4 regions of the Lysinibacillus sp. HST-98 genome follow, and region 4 is predicted to be linked to each of the others. Evidence: riboswitches for the same ligand, from Rfam matches in the RefSeq annotation. Region 4 holds a riboswitch; each other region holds the start of a gene.
What was found. Region 4 has a riboswitch for cobalamin ahead of JIN86_RS12975 (hypothetical protein). Riboswitches for the same ligand answer to the same signal wherever they lie in the genome.
Positions count from the first base shown of each region.

Region 1: linked by a shared signal. The riboswitch ahead of JIN86_RS22120 (FecCD family ABC transporter permease) and the one ahead of JIN86_RS12975 (hypothetical protein) in region 4 are both predicted to bind cobalamin.
Region 2: linked by a shared signal. The riboswitch ahead of JIN86_RS11950 (ABC transporter substrate-binding protein) and the one ahead of JIN86_RS12975 (hypothetical protein) in region 4 are both predicted to bind cobalamin.
Region 3: linked by a shared signal. The riboswitch ahead of JIN86_RS02065 (energy-coupling factor ABC transporter permease) and the one ahead of JIN86_RS12975 (hypothetical protein) in region 4 are both predicted to bind cobalamin.

Region 1 covers NZ_JAENHX010000014.1:63,065-67,280, reverse strand. The annotation lists gene dapF (diaminopimelate epimerase) at 7-861, opposite strand; gene JIN86_RS22125 (heme ABC transporter ATP-binding protein) at 913-1,704, opposite strand; gene JIN86_RS22120 (FecCD family ABC transporter permease) at 1,710-2,756, opposite strand; cobalamin riboswitch at 2,903-3,090, opposite strand; gene JIN86_RS22115 (biotin transporter BioY) at 3,245-3,841, shown strand; gene JIN86_RS22110 (YdhK family protein) at 3,956-4,216, shown strand, end outside.
Region 2 covers NZ_JAENHX010000004.1:229,135-233,350, reverse strand. The annotation lists gene JIN86_RS11960 (class I adenylate-forming enzyme family protein) at 1-564, shown strand, start outside; gene JIN86_RS11955 (acyl-CoA dehydrogenase family protein) at 566-2,233, shown strand; cobalamin riboswitch at 2,291-2,473, shown strand; gene JIN86_RS11950 (ABC transporter substrate-binding protein) at 2,610-3,578, shown strand; gene JIN86_RS11945 (FecCD family ABC transporter permease) at 3,575-4,216, shown strand, end outside.
Region 3 covers NZ_JAENHX010000001.1:397,253-401,468, reverse strand. The annotation lists gene JIN86_RS02080 (energy-coupling factor ABC transporter ATP-binding protein) at 1-108, opposite strand, end outside; gene cbiQ (cobalt ECF transporter T component CbiQ) at 105-878, opposite strand; gene JIN86_RS02070 (energy-coupling factor ABC transporter substrate-binding protein) at 884-1,156, opposite strand; gene JIN86_RS02065 (energy-coupling factor ABC transporter permease) at 1,160-1,906, opposite strand; cobalamin riboswitch at 2,056-2,240, opposite strand; cobalamin riboswitch at 2,493-2,674, shown strand; gene JIN86_RS02060 ((2Fe-2S) ferredoxin domain-containing protein) at 2,821-3,192, shown strand; gene cobJ (precorrin-3B C(17)-methyltransferase) at 3,197-4,216, shown strand, end outside.
Region 4 covers NZ_JAENHX010000005.1:26,041-30,256, reverse strand. The annotation lists gene JIN86_RS12985 (elongation factor G) at 1-1,173, shown strand, start outside; gene JIN86_RS12980 (hypothetical protein) at 1,137-1,361, shown strand; gene JIN86_RS12975 (hypothetical protein) at 1,356-2,111, opposite strand; cobalamin riboswitch at 2,338-2,521, opposite strand; gene JIN86_RS23595 (hypothetical protein) at 2,774-3,025, shown strand; gene JIN86_RS23590 (GNAT family N-acetyltransferase) at 3,085-3,540, shown strand; gene JIN86_RS12965 (PH domain-containing protein) at 3,703-4,083, opposite strand; gene JIN86_RS12960 (YhfM domain-containing protein) at 4,194-4,216, shown strand, end outside.

The sequences.
Region 1 (4,216 bases), on a different contig from region 4:
GAGTAATTAAGATAAAAATTCATAAATTCCATCCGCAATAAATTCCGCAGGACCACGCATCCAGATATGGTCATTGTCAGCCCATCGTATGACTAAGTCACCGCCACTAAGTTGGACTACTATCTCTTCTCCCTTCTGACAAAAACCATTTAATATAGCAGCCACTACCGCTGCACAAGCACCTGTCCCACATGCCTCTGTTATACCCGAACCTCGTTCCCAAACGCAGCATTTCAACGCCTTCTCATGAACAATCTCTACAAACTCAACATTGCAACGATAAGGAAATCTTATATCATTTGCTATATCACCAAGTGTTCTTAATGGTGCTTGCTCGATTGCATTCACAAAAAATACGGCATTCGGGTTGCCCAAAAACAAAGCTGTTACCAAAAGAGATTGTTGGGGTAACGGAAAAATCTCATTGATGACAAGCTCATTTGGATTTCCTAACATCGGAATGTCTTTGCGCAATAAGAGAGGTTTGCCCATATCGACTATCACCTCTATTACACGATTGTCTTGCACCACTACCTGAGCCAGCATAATCCCGGATTTCGTTTCAATCGTAATTAGCTCTTGTCGTACAATATGACGTTCAAAAACATACTTAGCAACACAGCGAAGACCGTTACCGCAATTTGTCCCCTCAGAGCCATCTTTATTAAATACACGCATACCACAGTCAGCAATTTTAGATGGTTGGATAATAATCAATCCATCCGAGCCAATACCAGTATGGACATTGGCCATTTTTTGAGCCAATTCACAAAAGATATCTTCCTTGTAATTATGTTGGAAAAGATCAAGATAGATATAGCTGTTGCCAATACCATGCATTTTCGTAAAGGCTATTTGCATACAGTCACTCCTTAAAGGATGTTTTATGTATCTAATAGAAGATCTCACTTTCTATATTTGGCTAAACCTCTTCGTGAACTGTTCAGGAACATATGTAAGATACGGCTTCCCTGTCAGTGGATGTATTTGAATATCCGCAAAAACACCGAATACATCTTGTAGCACTGTTGGGGTAAGTACTTCCTCTGGTGTACCATGGCAAACTATTCGCCCTTGCTGTAAAACGTAAATTTGATCGCAATACATAGCAGCGATATTTAAATCATGTAAAGCTGCTACTACGGTTAAATGCAAGGTCTGAATTAAATCCATAAGTTGAAGTTGATGTTGAATATCTAAATGATTCGTCGGCTCATCCAATATTAATACCTGTGCTTGTTGAGCGAGTGCCCTTGCAACCATGACACGCTTTTTCTCGCCACCAGAAAGCGAACTAAAGCTTCGTTTCTCTAAATGCGATATGCCCGTTTGGCTAAGAGCCTCTTTAACAATTTGAAAATCTTTCTCTTGATCAAGCTCTAACAGCTTTTTATGTGGTGTTCTTCCCATACTGACTAAATCATGCACAGTGAAATCAAATAATACGGGTGTCTCTTGGCTTACAACAGCCAAATTTTTCGCAATTGATTTACTTGATTGCTTTAATATATCTTGCTCATTTAATACTACCGTTCCGCTTTCAGGTTTTAGGAGACGATACATATTTTTTAACAATGTTGATTTTCCGCTCCCATTAGGACCAATTAATCCAACAAATTGCTTTTCTTTTATTTGAATGCTTACATCATGTAGTATACGCTGATCGTAAATGGAGAATGATACTCGTTTCGCTTCTAATGTCATGGACGTTAATCTCCTTCACCGAAAGAATAGTTGTTACGACGGAGAAGCCAAATGAAAAATGGTCCCCCGCAAAAAGCTGTAATAATACCAATTGGCATTTCCTGAGGAGAAATAATGATTCGAGCAAAGGCATCTGCCCACACTAAGAATATTCCACCTATTAAAGCACTAATAGGTATGACGTATTTATAGTTTGAGCCCACAATTAAACGCACAATATGGGGAATAATCAATCCCACAAATCCTATAGAACCACTAACTGCGACAAGCACACCAGTTAATAGAGATACTAATAGTATTAACTGAATACGGAATTGCTGAAGATTAACGCCTAATGTCACTGCCGCCTCTTCTCCTAGTAATAATAAATTTAAATTGCGATAGTGTAGCCAGAGTAGCCCAAATACAACCAAGAATACGAAGGCTGGAATCACAATATTATTCCATTTGGCTCCAGCTAAACTACCTAGCATCCAAAACATAACAGCCTTTAAGGCCCCTTCTTGCTTTGACATCATTAAAATAAAATTAGAGATAGCCGTTAAGATAAAGGACACAGCCATGCCTGCCAATAGCAAGCGGAAAATAGAGACACGTCCCCCAACACGTGACAAGAAAAAAACAAGTGTAATCGCAAGTAATGAACCAAGGAATGCGGATACCGAAAGAGCGTAAATACCTAAAAATGAAAAGGCTCCTAAAATAATCACAGAAGTAGCTCCGACAGCTGCACCTGAAGAAATCCCTAGAATATACGGGTCTGCAATAGAGTTACGTACAAGTGCCTGAATGGCTGCCCCTGCAATGGCTAACCCAGCTCCTACTATAGCAGCTAGCAAAACACGAGGTGCTCTTATTTGCCAGATGATGATTTCCTGAGAGCGACTCCAATCTTGCTCGATTGAATTTTGTATAAAAGGAATCTTAGAAAGAATAACTTTCCATACATATAACGGTGTAACTGAAACTGAGCCAACCATTACAGCAAAGGTCATTGAAACAATTAATACCATAAAAAGTACGAAGGAAAATAACATAAATTTTTTATTCATCTGTTTTAAACTCCTACTGAATATTGATGAATGAAGCAATAAAAAAAGGTATCTCATGCGAAAATGCGCATAGAAATACCCTAGATTAAACAAAGTCAGAAAAATATCCAGCTATTGTCCGTAATTGCTTGCATCCTCGTGGGCATTACAGGTATTACTAAATGGCAGGTCTCCTGGCTTCGATTCACTATCCTATAATTACCTTCCCATTCTTAAACAGTGGCAAATCATATTATAGGATTCCTCGTTACAGTTGCGGGACAGCGTCGGACTTCCACCGACTTCCCTTTTAAGTGACATTCAAAAATGTCGCACCAATAGTATTTGAAGTTATAAAATTGTGACGATTCTATCATACATTTTTATAGATAGATAGTCTACTTCTATTTAACTCAACATTTGAGTTAACCAAAAACGATAATAAGGTTGACACAATAGTATTCGTTTTTTACACTAGCAGTAATAACTTATAAAACGAGGTGAAAATCATGGCAACTGTTACTCAACATAGTCACCATAAATTAAGAACTATTGACATTACCTACATTGGGTTGTTTTCAACGCTAATGATGGTGGGTGCTAATATCACTTCCTTTGCACCCTTTATGGTAGTTGGTGGTGTACCCATTACGCTTCAAACCTTCTTTGCAATTTTAGCAGGGCTTATTCTTGGTAGTAGAAAAGGTGCGCTCGCCTGTACAATTTATATGTGCGTAGGATTGGCAGGAGCTCCTGTCTTTGCTCGTTTCGGTGGTGGAATTGGCCAAATTTTAAGCCCTACCTTTGGGTTTATTATTACATTTATATTAGCAGCATTTGTTGCAGGGCTAATCGTGGAACGAAGCGGGACAAAGAAAAGTTTTATCGTAGCTGCTTTGGTAGCAACGGCTATAAATTATTTGATAGGAACAAATTGGATGTTTTTTGCATATAAACTTTGGGCAAGTGCGCCAGAGAATTTTTCATATAAGCTCGCTTGGCTTTGGATGATTCCTCCACTACCAAAAGATATTATTTTAGCTATTTTTGCTGGTATCTTCGCCCATAGATTACAAAAAACATTGAAGATCCTGCCCATTCAATAGCATATCTCCCCACCTAATTGTTCCAGACTAAAGAAATGTTTTTCATAGGGTCATATCCATCGTTTCTGCACATTTATTTGCTACATTAGGAGCACATAGTGAGGAGGATATCATATGAAATTCAATAAAAGATGGTCAGTCGGACTATTATCAGTAGTCGCTTTAATTAGTTTATCGGCTTGTACAGAGGATCAAACAGAACCAGCGTCCACTTCTAATGAAACTGCTGAAAAAATGGATCATTCTACAATGAACCATTCAAGTTCTGGCGATGTACCAGTAACGTTAAAAAAAGCTGAAAACCCGAAATTTCCTGTAGGGAGCACAGCCATTATTACAGATGGACATATGGAAGGTATGAAAGGGGCAGAAGCA
Region 2 (4,216 bases), on a different contig from region 4:
TTTGGCAAGGAGCATGAAGCAAAGGCAGGAAGTATTGGTCAGCGGGCGCCACTTGGTACAGAATTGCGTATTGTGAATAACAGTGGAGAAGATGTAAATGTAGGCGAAGTGGGGGAAATTGTCTTGTTGGGTGAGGGTAACATGATTGGCTACTATAAGGATGAAGTAGCAACTAATGAAGCCTTTATTGACGGTTGGTTAAAAACAGGAGATCTAGCTCGTAAGGATGAAGATGGTTTTATTTGGATTGTAGATCGTAAAAAGGATGTCATTATTTCGGGTGGTGTCAACATTTATCCGAAAGAAATTGAAGATTGTTTATTGAGCTTTGAAGGGATATTCGAGGTTGCGGTAATTGGTGTGCCACATCCGCAATGGGGGGAAACGGTAAAGGCGGTGTATTCTGCTAAACAAGACATCGATGAGGAAGCTTTGAAAGCTTATTTAGAGGAACATCTTGCAAAATTTAAAATACCACGTATTTTTGAAAAAGTGGAAGCGCTACCACGCAATGCATCAGGCAAAATATTAAAACAAAATTTGAAGGGGCAAGAGGTGAGATAGTATGAAAGTATTACAAAAAGAAGCAATGCGTACTACGAACTTTTTTACGGAAGATGACACGCTTCAAAAAATAGTAGAAATGATGTTAGATAAAGAGTTTTTATCCTATGCCCAACGAGAGTTAACAGATTTTGGTGAGCTATGTGCAGGTGATATTGATACGAGGGCAAAGCATACAGATCGACTGGGTGAGCCTCGCCTTCAAAGATATGATGCCTATGGTGAAGAGATATCAGAGGTTTGGGTTAATGATGGCTATAAAAAAACGATTGAAGAGACATATAATACTGGGATTGTAGGTTATGTACACAAGCATATTCCGCAGCTAGGTCACAAGGGGAATTATGTTTATAGCTTTGCACAAGGTTATTTGCTATCACATGCAGAACCTGGATTTTATTGTCCCGTAACATTGACGATGGCGACTGCCTATCTATTAGATCATTATGCAGATGAAGAGGTAAAGCAACGTTTTTTACCACATGTTTGTGCAACAGGTGACACAGATTTATATGAAGGTGCGACCTTTTTAACAGAACGTCAAGGAGGCTCTGACGTCGGTGCAAATGTGGTGGAGGCGAGAAAGGATGGCACTGCGTATCGTCTATATGGTGAAAAATACTTTGCATCCAATGCGGGCATGTGTGGTGTAGCGATGGTATTGGCACGAATAGAAGGGGCGCCAGCAGGTTCCAAAGGCTTAACGTTGTTTGCAGTTCCTTGGCGTAAAGAAGATGGAACAACAAATCATCTACGTATTCGCCGATTGAAAGATAAATTAGGCGTTCGGGCAGTTCCATCTGGTGAGGTAGAATTTGATGGTGCACTTGCCTATGTTGTAGGGGAGCAAAATAAAGGGATTTATTATATGCTAGAAGCACTAAATCTCTCAAGAATTTGTAATGCAGTCGCTTCTATTGGTATTATGCGTCGTGGCTTCTTAGAGGCAAAACATTATGTAACCAATCGACATGCATTTGGCAAGCCCTTAACACAATACCCTATGATTCAGGATACTTTAGGGAAATTTGCAGCTAAGTTGCACGTGGAAGTAGCGACAGTTTTTGATCTTATTCAATTATACGATAAAGTGACAAGTGGACAGGGAACACAGCAAGAACTTATTATGAATCGTTTATATATTGCCATTATGAAAAAAGAAACGGCAGAGCAAGCTGTTTACTATGCCAGTGAGGCAATTGAATTACACGGGGGTAATGGCTATATAGAAGACTTTGTAACGCCCCGCTTATTAAGAGATGCGCAAGTGTTGACGGTGTGGGAGGGGACGGCTAATATTTTGGCCTTAGAACTCATTCGTTTAGTGGATAAGTTTCATGCACATGAACTGTTTGTCTGTGAGATGGAGGAACGATTAGAGAAATTAGCTGACAGCTCACTAGTACAAATCGTTAAAGAACAATTGGCGAATATTTCTATGAAACTGCAAATTTTTAGCGCTTTAGACGCGGCAACGAAAACTTTTGAAGCAAAAGGTATGGCTGAAAAAATGGCTCACCTTTATGAAAGTGTCATAGCGGTTGAGTGGGCACATAAATTTGGTGGGAAATATGAAAAACTAGCGGACGTTTATTTAGAACAGACATGGTCATTAAGAGAAATGGGTGCTCAAATGAAAACAGTCCAATACTTTTCTGAAATTGTATAATGGCCGGGTAGTCGTCTTGAATGGAGGCGACTTCTTTCATTTTCATGTATAATGAAATCAACTGAATATTATAAAGGTTCTTTACTTAAGTAAAGTGAAAAGGGAAATCGGTGTGATTCCGATGCGGTCCCGCCACTGTAAGTGTGAGTTTTTTCAAATGATGCCACTGAAGATTTCGGGAAGGCTTGAAAAATCGCAAGTAGCACTAGCCAGGAGACCTGCCTTTATAACGACATGACAACCTACGAGGATAGGGTGGTGGATTTTGTATCAGTTTTTTGGTGCGATTTTGCCCCCTCATCGTTCAAAGATGAGGGGTTTTATTTTGATGCAGAATAAAGCGAAATGTCGCATGGACCAACGAAGGAGGATTCACATGAAGAAATTTTGGAAAATAGGATTATCAGCATTTTTAGCAGTAGGCTTGCTAGCTGCTTGTGGGCAGGAAGCAAAAGATAACAAGCCATCTAACGAGCAGCAAACACAGCAAGAAACAGCACAAGTGGATGAAGCAACATTCCCAATGACGGTAACAGATGCCCTTAATAAGGACATTACACTTGAAGCACCTCCTGAGAAAATTGTTTCACTTATTCCAAGTAATACTGAAATCCTTTTTGGACTAGGTTTAAATGATGAAATAGTTGGTGTTACTGACAACGACGATTATCCGCCAGAGGCAGCTGAGAAGGATAAGGTTGGTGGTATGGAGTACGATATTGAAAAAATTATTGCCTTAAAACCAGATATCGTTTTTTCACACGAATCTAGCATGTCTCTTTCAGAAGAGGCTATTGCACAGCTTGAATCAGCAGGTTTGAAAGTATTTGTAGTAAGAAACGCACAAGACTTTAATGAAACATATACAACAATTGAGCAACTTGGACGTGCTACAGGAAAATTACCAGAGGCAGAAAAAATTGTTGCTAATATGAAGGCAAAAGTAGAAGAAGTTTTGTCTAAAGTCAAGGATGTTGAACCCAAAAAAGTGTTAGTTGAAGCATCAGATGAGCCAGATATTTATACAGCTGGCAATGGTACGTTTATGAACGCGATGCTTGAAATGATCAATGCAGAGAATGTAGCTGTAGATGGCGATAATTGGTATAAAATTGATGCAGAACAAATTATCGCAAAAAATCCAGATGTCATCGTGGTGACATATCATTATGTACCAGATATTTTAACGAAAATACCAAAACGGGCGGGCTTTGATACGATTAATGCCGTAAAAAATAATGCGATTGTGCAGGTAGATGAAAGTACTACAAGTCGTCAAGGGCCACGTTTAGCAGAAGGTCTAGAAGAATTAGCAAAAGCAATCTATCCTGAGGTATTTAAGTGAAAAAAATAGCACTAGCCTATACATTAACATGTACGCTTCTTCTTATTAGCATCTGGTGTGGCGTAGCGATAGGCTCGGTTCATATTCCATTAGAAGTATTATGGAATAAGGCGGTTGATGAAACAGCCGCCAATATTTTTTGGAAAATTCGTTTGCCTCGCGTGTTATTAGCGGGACTAGTAGGCGCATCTCTAGCTATTGCTGGAGCAGCATTCCAAGGTTTATTAAAAAATCCATTAGCAGATCCATATACACTAGGGGTTTCATCAGGGGCATCTGTTGGTGCTGTTTTAACGATCTTTTTTAGTATTTCTATACCTGTTGTCGGTTTGTATGCGCTGCCAACCTTCAGTATGATTGGTGCTATCATCACGATGGTAGTTGTTATGAGCTTTGCTAGACTCGTAGACCGCTCATTGAAAATGGAAACGTTGATATTAACAGGTGTTATTTTTAGTTCATTTTTAGGTTCCCTTATTTCATTAATGATTGCCTTATCTGGTGAAGAATTACGTCAGGTAATAGGCTGGCTACTTGGTTCTGTTTCGATGCGTGGTTGGCCATATGTCCAAATGATCATTCCATTTGTGATTGTAGGTTCAATTATGCTATGGACACAAAGACGAGAACTAAATGTT
Region 3 (4,216 bases), on a different contig from region 4:
GGCGATTTTTTTACCTTTTGGAATGTCTAATGTAATATCTGATAACGCCTTCGTACCATCCGCATAGGCATAAGATAATTGGTTGAGTTTAAAATAAAATGTTGTCATGTGAAATACCCTCCGTATACGATGAGGACTAGTAAAATAGCTGCCATGCATAGCCAATTTTTCTTGCTATAAGTGCCCATCTCTTGCCAGTAGACGGCCTCGCCTCCACGTGATTGCATGGCGTTGTTGAGCTCCCGGCTACGTTGAAACATTTCCACAAATAATGCCACAATAAGCATGGAGACAGAGCGTAGCCATTGCATCGGTGAATGGTAGCCGAGACGTGCTTGCTGGGCGAGATGTATATTTTGCATGCTTTCTAAAAACATAAAAATAAAACGATAGGTTAGTTCGACGAGCTCCACTAATAAAGAGGGGAGTCGCCATTGTCGTAGCACATAACATATTCCTTGTACGGAAGTGGTTAGAATTAAAAAGTATAAACAACTAATGCTGCCAAGGACAATAAAGAACAGCTGTTGCGCTGCTAACACACTTGCGTTCCCAATAAAGACAGTCCAATTCCTCCATGTAAACGACCAAATATGGGCAGGGAGTGTATTCGTTGATGATGTAAAGGAAAGTAAAATAGATACAAGACTTGTTAATAAGAAAAAGCCAGGTAGCAATAATAATTTGCCATAGTATGTAAGCGGAATTTTGGCACCTAAAATGATAAAAGCACTCATTACAAAAAATGTAATGAGTGAAAGTCGTTCATCTCTCATGATGAGCGTTATGAGAAGTAATCCAAGTGAAAATATCATTTTTTCTAGCGGATGAACGGACGCTAGCTTATTCAGATAGGCATACTTATCAATGAGTAACATAATGGTTAACCTTCTTTGTGTTTGCCACGCATATAGCCGATGAAGTAGCCAATAAAGCCAGCTCCTATAGCTGCCTGTAGCACGAATAATAAGCTTTCGATTTCACCACTTGGTGGCTCCCATAGACTTTCAAACCATGGCTCATATTCCGCATTGATTTCACCAATAGCTGCTTCTGCTTCTCCATCAGCACCACCAAATTCAGCACCTTTTTGTATGAACAAGGGAATGATGGCTAATAACACAACAATTGCTAATAACAATAAATTTTTTTTCATCTGTTAATGTGCCTCCTTTGTTGAGAAAACACGTAAAGTTTTTAGTTCGCTAATATTGTATTTTTTCAAGAAATTCATCACTATGACCGTTAAAATTCCTTCACTCACGGCTAAAGGAATTTGAGTTAAGGCAAAAATTCCTGCAAACTTTGTAAAGGATGCCATAAAGCCTCCAACCTCTGAAGGAAAGGCTAGTGCTAGTTGTACAGAAGTCACAATATATGTACCTAAATCACCAAGCATAGCTGCAAAGAATACGGCTAGTGAAAATGACAAGCCTACTTTTTGAGCACCTTTAAAGACAAAGTAAGCAATAAAAGGACCAACAATAGCCATAGAAAAGGCATTAGCCCCTAAAGTTGTAATTCCTCCATGAGCTAATAATAAAGATTGAAATAATAAAACGATTGTTCCAATTACACTCATTGCTAGAGGGCCAAAGAGTACTGTCCCAAGTCCTACACCAGTTGGGTGAGAGCAGCTACCTGTAACAGAAGGGATTTTTAAGGCGGATAGCACAAAGGCAAAGGCTCCTGAAAGCCCCAAAAGCATTTTTGTTTCAGGATTTTCATCAACGGTTTTTCGAATAGAACGCAATCCTAGAATGATAAATGGAATAGAGATGACCCACCAAAAAATAGCCCATTCGATTGGTAAAAAACCTTCCATGATATGCATGGCAAAGGCACGTTTTGGCACGATTAAAAAGGCCAGTAAAAAATAACTAAGTTTCCACCATGAAAATTTCAAAAAGTTTTCCTCCTAACTAATTAGTAGATTTTTAGAATATTGCGTGCGTAATCAAAAAAAGCACTTCTCCACTGGTGGAAAAGTGCATAGCTAAAAAAGCAAATAACATTCTCATCTGCTAAGCCGCACACCTATCCTCGTAGGCTGAAACGATCACTTATTTTTCGGCAGGTCTCCTGGCTCTAGTTCAATGCTTTATAGGTCTTCCCATCCGTTGGACAGTGACATATTCTATAAAGCTCCCTATTACAGTGGCGGGACCGCGCCGGACTCAAACCGGCTTCCCTTTTAAGCAAAATGACAAGCACTTTGCACCGAAAAACATTCAAATTGTGAGATTTCACGACAAAGTGTAACATGAATTTCCATAAATATGCTATACCTTTTATAAATTTTTTTAATTAAAGGTCAATAGTGAATATTCTGATAACGAGTTGTGCGCAAATATTTTATAGATTGTATAAATTTCATACCTAGTTCCATTCAAAATTGATAAATTTGTCATAAATTTTTGAAGAAATATTGAAATTTTAAAAAAATAAGATATGATAAAGACAGTTTTCTATTTAAAATTCTAATAAAAATTTCATATAAAACGTCAATAAGTGCTCGAATAGCTCGAGATAATAGGGAAATTGGTGAAAATCCAATACAGCCCCCGCTACTGTAATAGCTGATGAAATCGCAAAGCCACTGGTGCAAACTTGGGAAGGTGCGACAGTAAAATGAAGCTTAAGTCAGGAAACCTGCTTATTTGATTGTGCATGCAAACTTTTCGGAGGGAGAAGTTGAAGCGAAAGCGAGTACCTGTATTTCATTCTATTCGTTTTTATTTGGCTTCTACAAAACCTTTACTCTTCGTTATAGAGTAAAGGTTTTTCTTTTTCCAAAAAGCAAATGAGGGGAGACAGAAGATGACAACTTGGAATTTAGAGGGGATGAAAACACATCTCTTTATTTGCAATGGCAGTAGCTGCATGAAAAAGGATGGGGAGGAAATTACCTTAGCCATTCGAGATGAGATACAGCGGCAAGCACTCGATCAAGAAATACATACGACAAGAACGCGCTGTAATGGACGATGCAAGGATGCTTGTGTGGTAATCGCTTACCCCCAAGGGAATTGGTATCGTGTGCCATCAACAGAGCATGCTAGAACACTAGTACAAGATTTACATCATGAATCCTTATACAACGAACATGTCTTTACACTTCGTGAAGGTACATTACAGCGTACTGCTCAAACAACTGCCATTAAAGGGATCGAAAAGGTGAAAGAGGGGTAACAACATGGCGCAAAAAGGAAAAATTTTCGTAGTAGGCTTTGGACCTGGAGATTTTAAGCATATTACGACACGTGCAGTAGAGGCTTTACAACAAAGTGATATGATTATAGGCTACAAAACCTATGTAGAGCTGATTCAAGATTTAGTAAGTGCAAAATCGATTGTTAGTACAGGCATGACAGAAGAAGTGTCGCGTGCACAGGAAGCCGTTCGTCAAGCCGAAGCAGGGAGCATCGTCTCGGTGATTTCGAGTGGTGATGCAGGCGTCTATGGCATGGCGGGTTTAGTCTATGAGGTGTTAATTGAGCTAGGCTGGACAGAAGCAACAGGAATTGAAGTAGAAATTGTTCCTGGGATTTCTGCGATTAATTCATGCGCTAGCATACTTGGTGCACCTATTATGCACGATGCTTGTACAATCAGCTTGAGTGACCATCTAACACCTTGGAATTTAATTGCAAAGCGTGTCGAGGCAGCTGCAATGGCAGACTTTGTCATTGCTTTATACAATCCTAAAAGTGGTCGTCGAACAAGACAAATTGTCGAGGCTCAGCGAATTCTCTTAGAATATCGTTCGCCAGACACACCAGTTGGGCTTGTGAAAAGTGCCTATCGAGAACGTCAAGAAGTAACCATGACAACACTAGCTGAAATGCTAGAACATGATATTGGTATGCTGACAACTGTAATTATCGGGAATTCGTCAACATTTTTCTATGACAATAAGATGATTACGCCCCGCGGTTACCAACGTAAATATACCCTGGGTGAAGAGAAACAGCCATTACGTCCACATCAACGTTTACGCGAAGAAAATGAACCTTGGGCAATGAACCAAGAGACAGGAACAGCGCGAAATGACTTTATGGCTGACCCTAATGCAGGGCGCTTTAATAAACCCAGTATAGCCGCTACGCCAAAGCCGAAAAAAACAGCTCTTGAAATGGCTACAGCGGCACTTGCAATGGTAAAAGGGACAAGCGTAGTCAAAGTAACAACGAAGCTTGTACAGCAAAAAATAGAA
Region 4 (4,216 bases):
ACCTTTATGAAGGCGGTCAAGGGTTCATTGCATGTGCGGGATGAATTTTTATTTGGCGAAGTAACAGAAAAAGTAACCGAAATTCGCCTTTATAACGGCAGTCGCTATGAGACTGTTCAACAGATAGAGGCAGGAGAAATTTTCGCTGTCAAAGGACTGAGCCAGGCAAACATTGGGGATCAAATCGGTACAACGATGCTATCCCAGCCCTATGAGCTTGTCCCAACCTTACAGGCAAAGGTTCAATATGAGGGCGATCAGCATATCAAGGAAGTGCTCCAGTTTTTCCGTTTACTCGAAGCTGAAGAGCCGTCCTTGCGTGTGGTCTGGCAGGAAAAATTTCAGGAAATCCATGTGCATATTATGGGTGTCATTCAATTGGAGGTCCTGACAGAGGTATTCATGACGCGTTTTTCAATAGCTGTCTCCTTTGGTGAGCCGCAAATTTTATATATGGAAACCATTGCGACCCCCGTAACAGGCTATGGTCATTTCGAGCCCCTCAAGCATTATGCCGAAGTTCATTTATTAATGGAGCCAAATCCACGTGGAACAGGTAATACCTTCAGCAATGCCTGTCATGCCGATCATTTATCTGTAGGCAATCAGCGCCTTGTTGAAAAGCACCTGTTTGAGCGTGATCATCATGGGCTACTGACAGGCTTCCCTGTAACAGATATTCATTTTACACTTCTAACAGGTCGCGGGCATAATGAGCATACATCGGGGGGAGATTTCCGTGAAGCCAGTTTCCGTGCCCTACGTCAGGGGCTGGAGCAGGCACAAAATGTTCTACTTGAACCCTATTATCGCTTTAAAATGAAGGCTTCAAACGACTTTATCGGTCGTATGATGACTGATATTCAGCAAGCAGCAGGCATATTCGATGACCCGATTTTATCCGAAACGGATGTTATCCTAACAGGTCGTGCGCCTGTTGCCACTTTAATGAGCTACAGTACAACCTTTGCCGCCTATACAAATGGGAAAGGTGCACTCACACTCCAATTTGATGGCTATGATGTGTGCCATAATACAGAGGATGTGATTGCACAGATTGGCTACGATAAAAATGCAGACCCTGAGTATAGCTCCTCTAGTATCTTTTGTGCAAAGGGCAAAGGGTATACGGTTCCATGGCAAGAAGCACAGGCAGCCATGCATTGCCTGTAGGATGGGGTGATTTTGTTCGCGTGAAGGCATTACTTGCTTTCGCGGGTATTCGTCGCACTAGCGCGGGTATTTCACTTGCTTCCGCAGGTATTCGTCGCACTAGCGCGGGTATTTTTCCTGCTTTCGCGGATATTCATAGCGCAAGATCAAAACAAGCCCTCCGAATAATGGAGGGCTTGTTTTTATAGTGCACCTACAGCCTTCTTTGTTGGTTTGTCCATCAAATAAGCGGGTTCAACTATCACGTAGTCATGCTTGTTTGTAAAATCAATTAGTACCTTACCTGGCTGACTTTTTAAAAGTTGTAGATGATTAATTAATTGCAGTAAAAGCTCGTGACCGTTGCCACGTGGATGCCAGTTGAAATGATAATCATTTAACGCTTGCACTGCTTCAATAAACTGGGCATATTCCTGCTGTACAAATGCGATGAGTTTGTCATGGTGAGGCGCTAAATCGTGTAAATACGTTTCGTAAAAGCGCATAACAATCGAGCATAATAAGTCATTGACACGAGCGGCACTTAAAACAGGCTTTGGCTCCAATGAGAGACGGTCAAGGTTGGGCTTTGCGCGTGTAGAATCAATGCGCGTAATTAAGTGATACGCTTCTCCATTGACCTCATAGACAATCGGATTGGTCGGCATGTACATCATAAAACTATTCGTCTTTGTTTTCAGTTCATCTGCTATGGCTGCTTTCGCTAAAAGATGACCGTCCACATCCCCATTTTGTATCCAAATAATTTCTTTATTATATAAAATTTGCTCAAAGAAGCGATCATTGCGAATCAGCTTCGTTGCTAATAATTGATCGATCAGAGACTCGACCACCATTCTTGTTTTCGCTTTCTTGGCAACTTCTGTGCGTGGTTGCTTACAAATGTTCAGATCTTCATAAGGCGTTTCCAACATTGTCGTTACATGAATATTTGTCATACGTGCTTCCCCTTTGCGTACATATTTTCAAAACAAAAAGGACTCCCTACTTTTGAGGAAATCCTTCATTTTATCTTCTTTCATCACACAATGGCAAACAAACCCTAAGTATATGTGAATGAGTTCGATTGTGAACCCTTTCATTTACTATGGGCGTTTGACGTACTGTGACGAACAGAGCATTCTGTTTTGTCAACATGCCACCTCCTATTCCTCGTAGGTTTATGGTGTGTACTCGTAACAGGCAGGTATCCTGACTCATGATCATCGCTTCTTTTCTCCTTCCCGTCCAAAGACAGTGGATACTGAAAAGTCGCTCACATTTACAGTTGCGGGACAGTGTCGGATTCACACCGACTTCCCTTTTAAGCAAATTGCACGCAATTTACACCTATTACTACACGCTATTCAGTTGTCATAGGAATTTAGTGTACGCCACATTCCTATTAGATTACTAAAATCAATTGTAAAGTAGTATTTTTCTAAAGTCAAATATCATAATATTTTCCAAAGTACTAATCATCCTTGCTTTTCGTGCCTGATTGTTTTCTGAAAATTGTGGGAGGATATAAAAACGGTGAACTCCGTATTTTTAATCTTTCAATGACTCTATAATAAAAGATAGTGCGCACTACACTACTAATAGTGAAAGGATGAAAGATATGAAAGCAAGTCAACAATTAGTGACGAGTAATTTAGAGGAAAAAATGAAACTATTTACTCAAGCTGTTTCTGGACAAATTATAGAGGAAGCTCATTTTGTCATAGCCAACACGAACATTCCAACTGATACATTTAATTTGCTAGTGGTGAAATCGCCTATGATTCATAAGGAAATCATCTTAAACAAAGGATCAATCATTTCATTGTTAATAAACTTCCTTTCAGCACGTGGGTGGATGCCAACTATCTAAGTGATGATTGGCTACATCTGATAAAAGACTGCAATTTACAGGAAGCTGAACGAAATAAGATGATGAAGCTTGACCATACACTTCACACAGGTCCACGAATTTCCAATCATCTTACCATCACAGAAGTAAGCAACAAGGAAGAGCTTCTACAATATAAGGAAGTTTTTCTAAGTTTATTTGGAGAAACAGCAGAAAGAGATGCATTAGAAACTTATTTTCATAAATTCTCACAGGAAAAGCTAGCATCCAATGCTCGAATGTTTATTGGCTGTATAAAGGAACTACCTATCGCTACGGGATTATTAATAGACAGTAAACATAGCTATGGGATTTATGATGTGATGACAAAAGATGCGTATAGGGGCAAGGGATATGGCAGTGAGATGTTTCAATTCCTACTCAGTCAAACAATTGATAAGCAAAAGCCCGTAGTCTTACAGGCATCAGAGGATGGAAAGAATATATATAAACGCTTCGGGTTTAAAGAAGTCGGAGAAATGATTGTCTTTGAATAAGAATTCGGCAAGGCGCTCTTATTTACGCTTATCAGTATTTTCGAGCCTACCGTAATCATGAAGCCGACTTAAAATCCTTTACACCGTCCGCTTCTGGCACGACAAAAAAGCCTCGCATTATTGCGGGCTTTTGGTTGTGCACATGGACTATTAGCACCTTCATTACGTCCCTAACACATACTGTGCTAAGACGCTTTGCACCTTATAAATATTTGTCGCCTTATTAAAGTTTTTTTGAATCGGTAATGAACTGCCAGACACCCATATTTTGAGCTCTGCATCTAAATCAAATGTTCCAGCTGTTTCTACTGAAAAATGAACGATATTTTTATAGGGAATGGAATGATACTCTGTTTTCTTGCCAGTCACTCCTTGCTTATCAATGAGGATCAATCGTTTATTGGTAAAAATAAACGTGTCTCTAATAATTTTATAGGCGTTCTTGACTGTCTCGTTTGGAATTAATAAATTATGGACCTCCTCCTGTAGTTTTTCTAAATTCACCTCGCTTGCATTGCCGATCAATCCATCAAATAAGCCCACTATCTGTCCCCTTTCGCTCTCGTTTATTTAATGTATTACAAAGAAGTGAGAGCTACGACAGGAAATGGTGGTATTATTTAGCCTATAGAGGGGGTGAGTGGTTGCGAATAATGATAGTTGCCTTAGTGTCTCT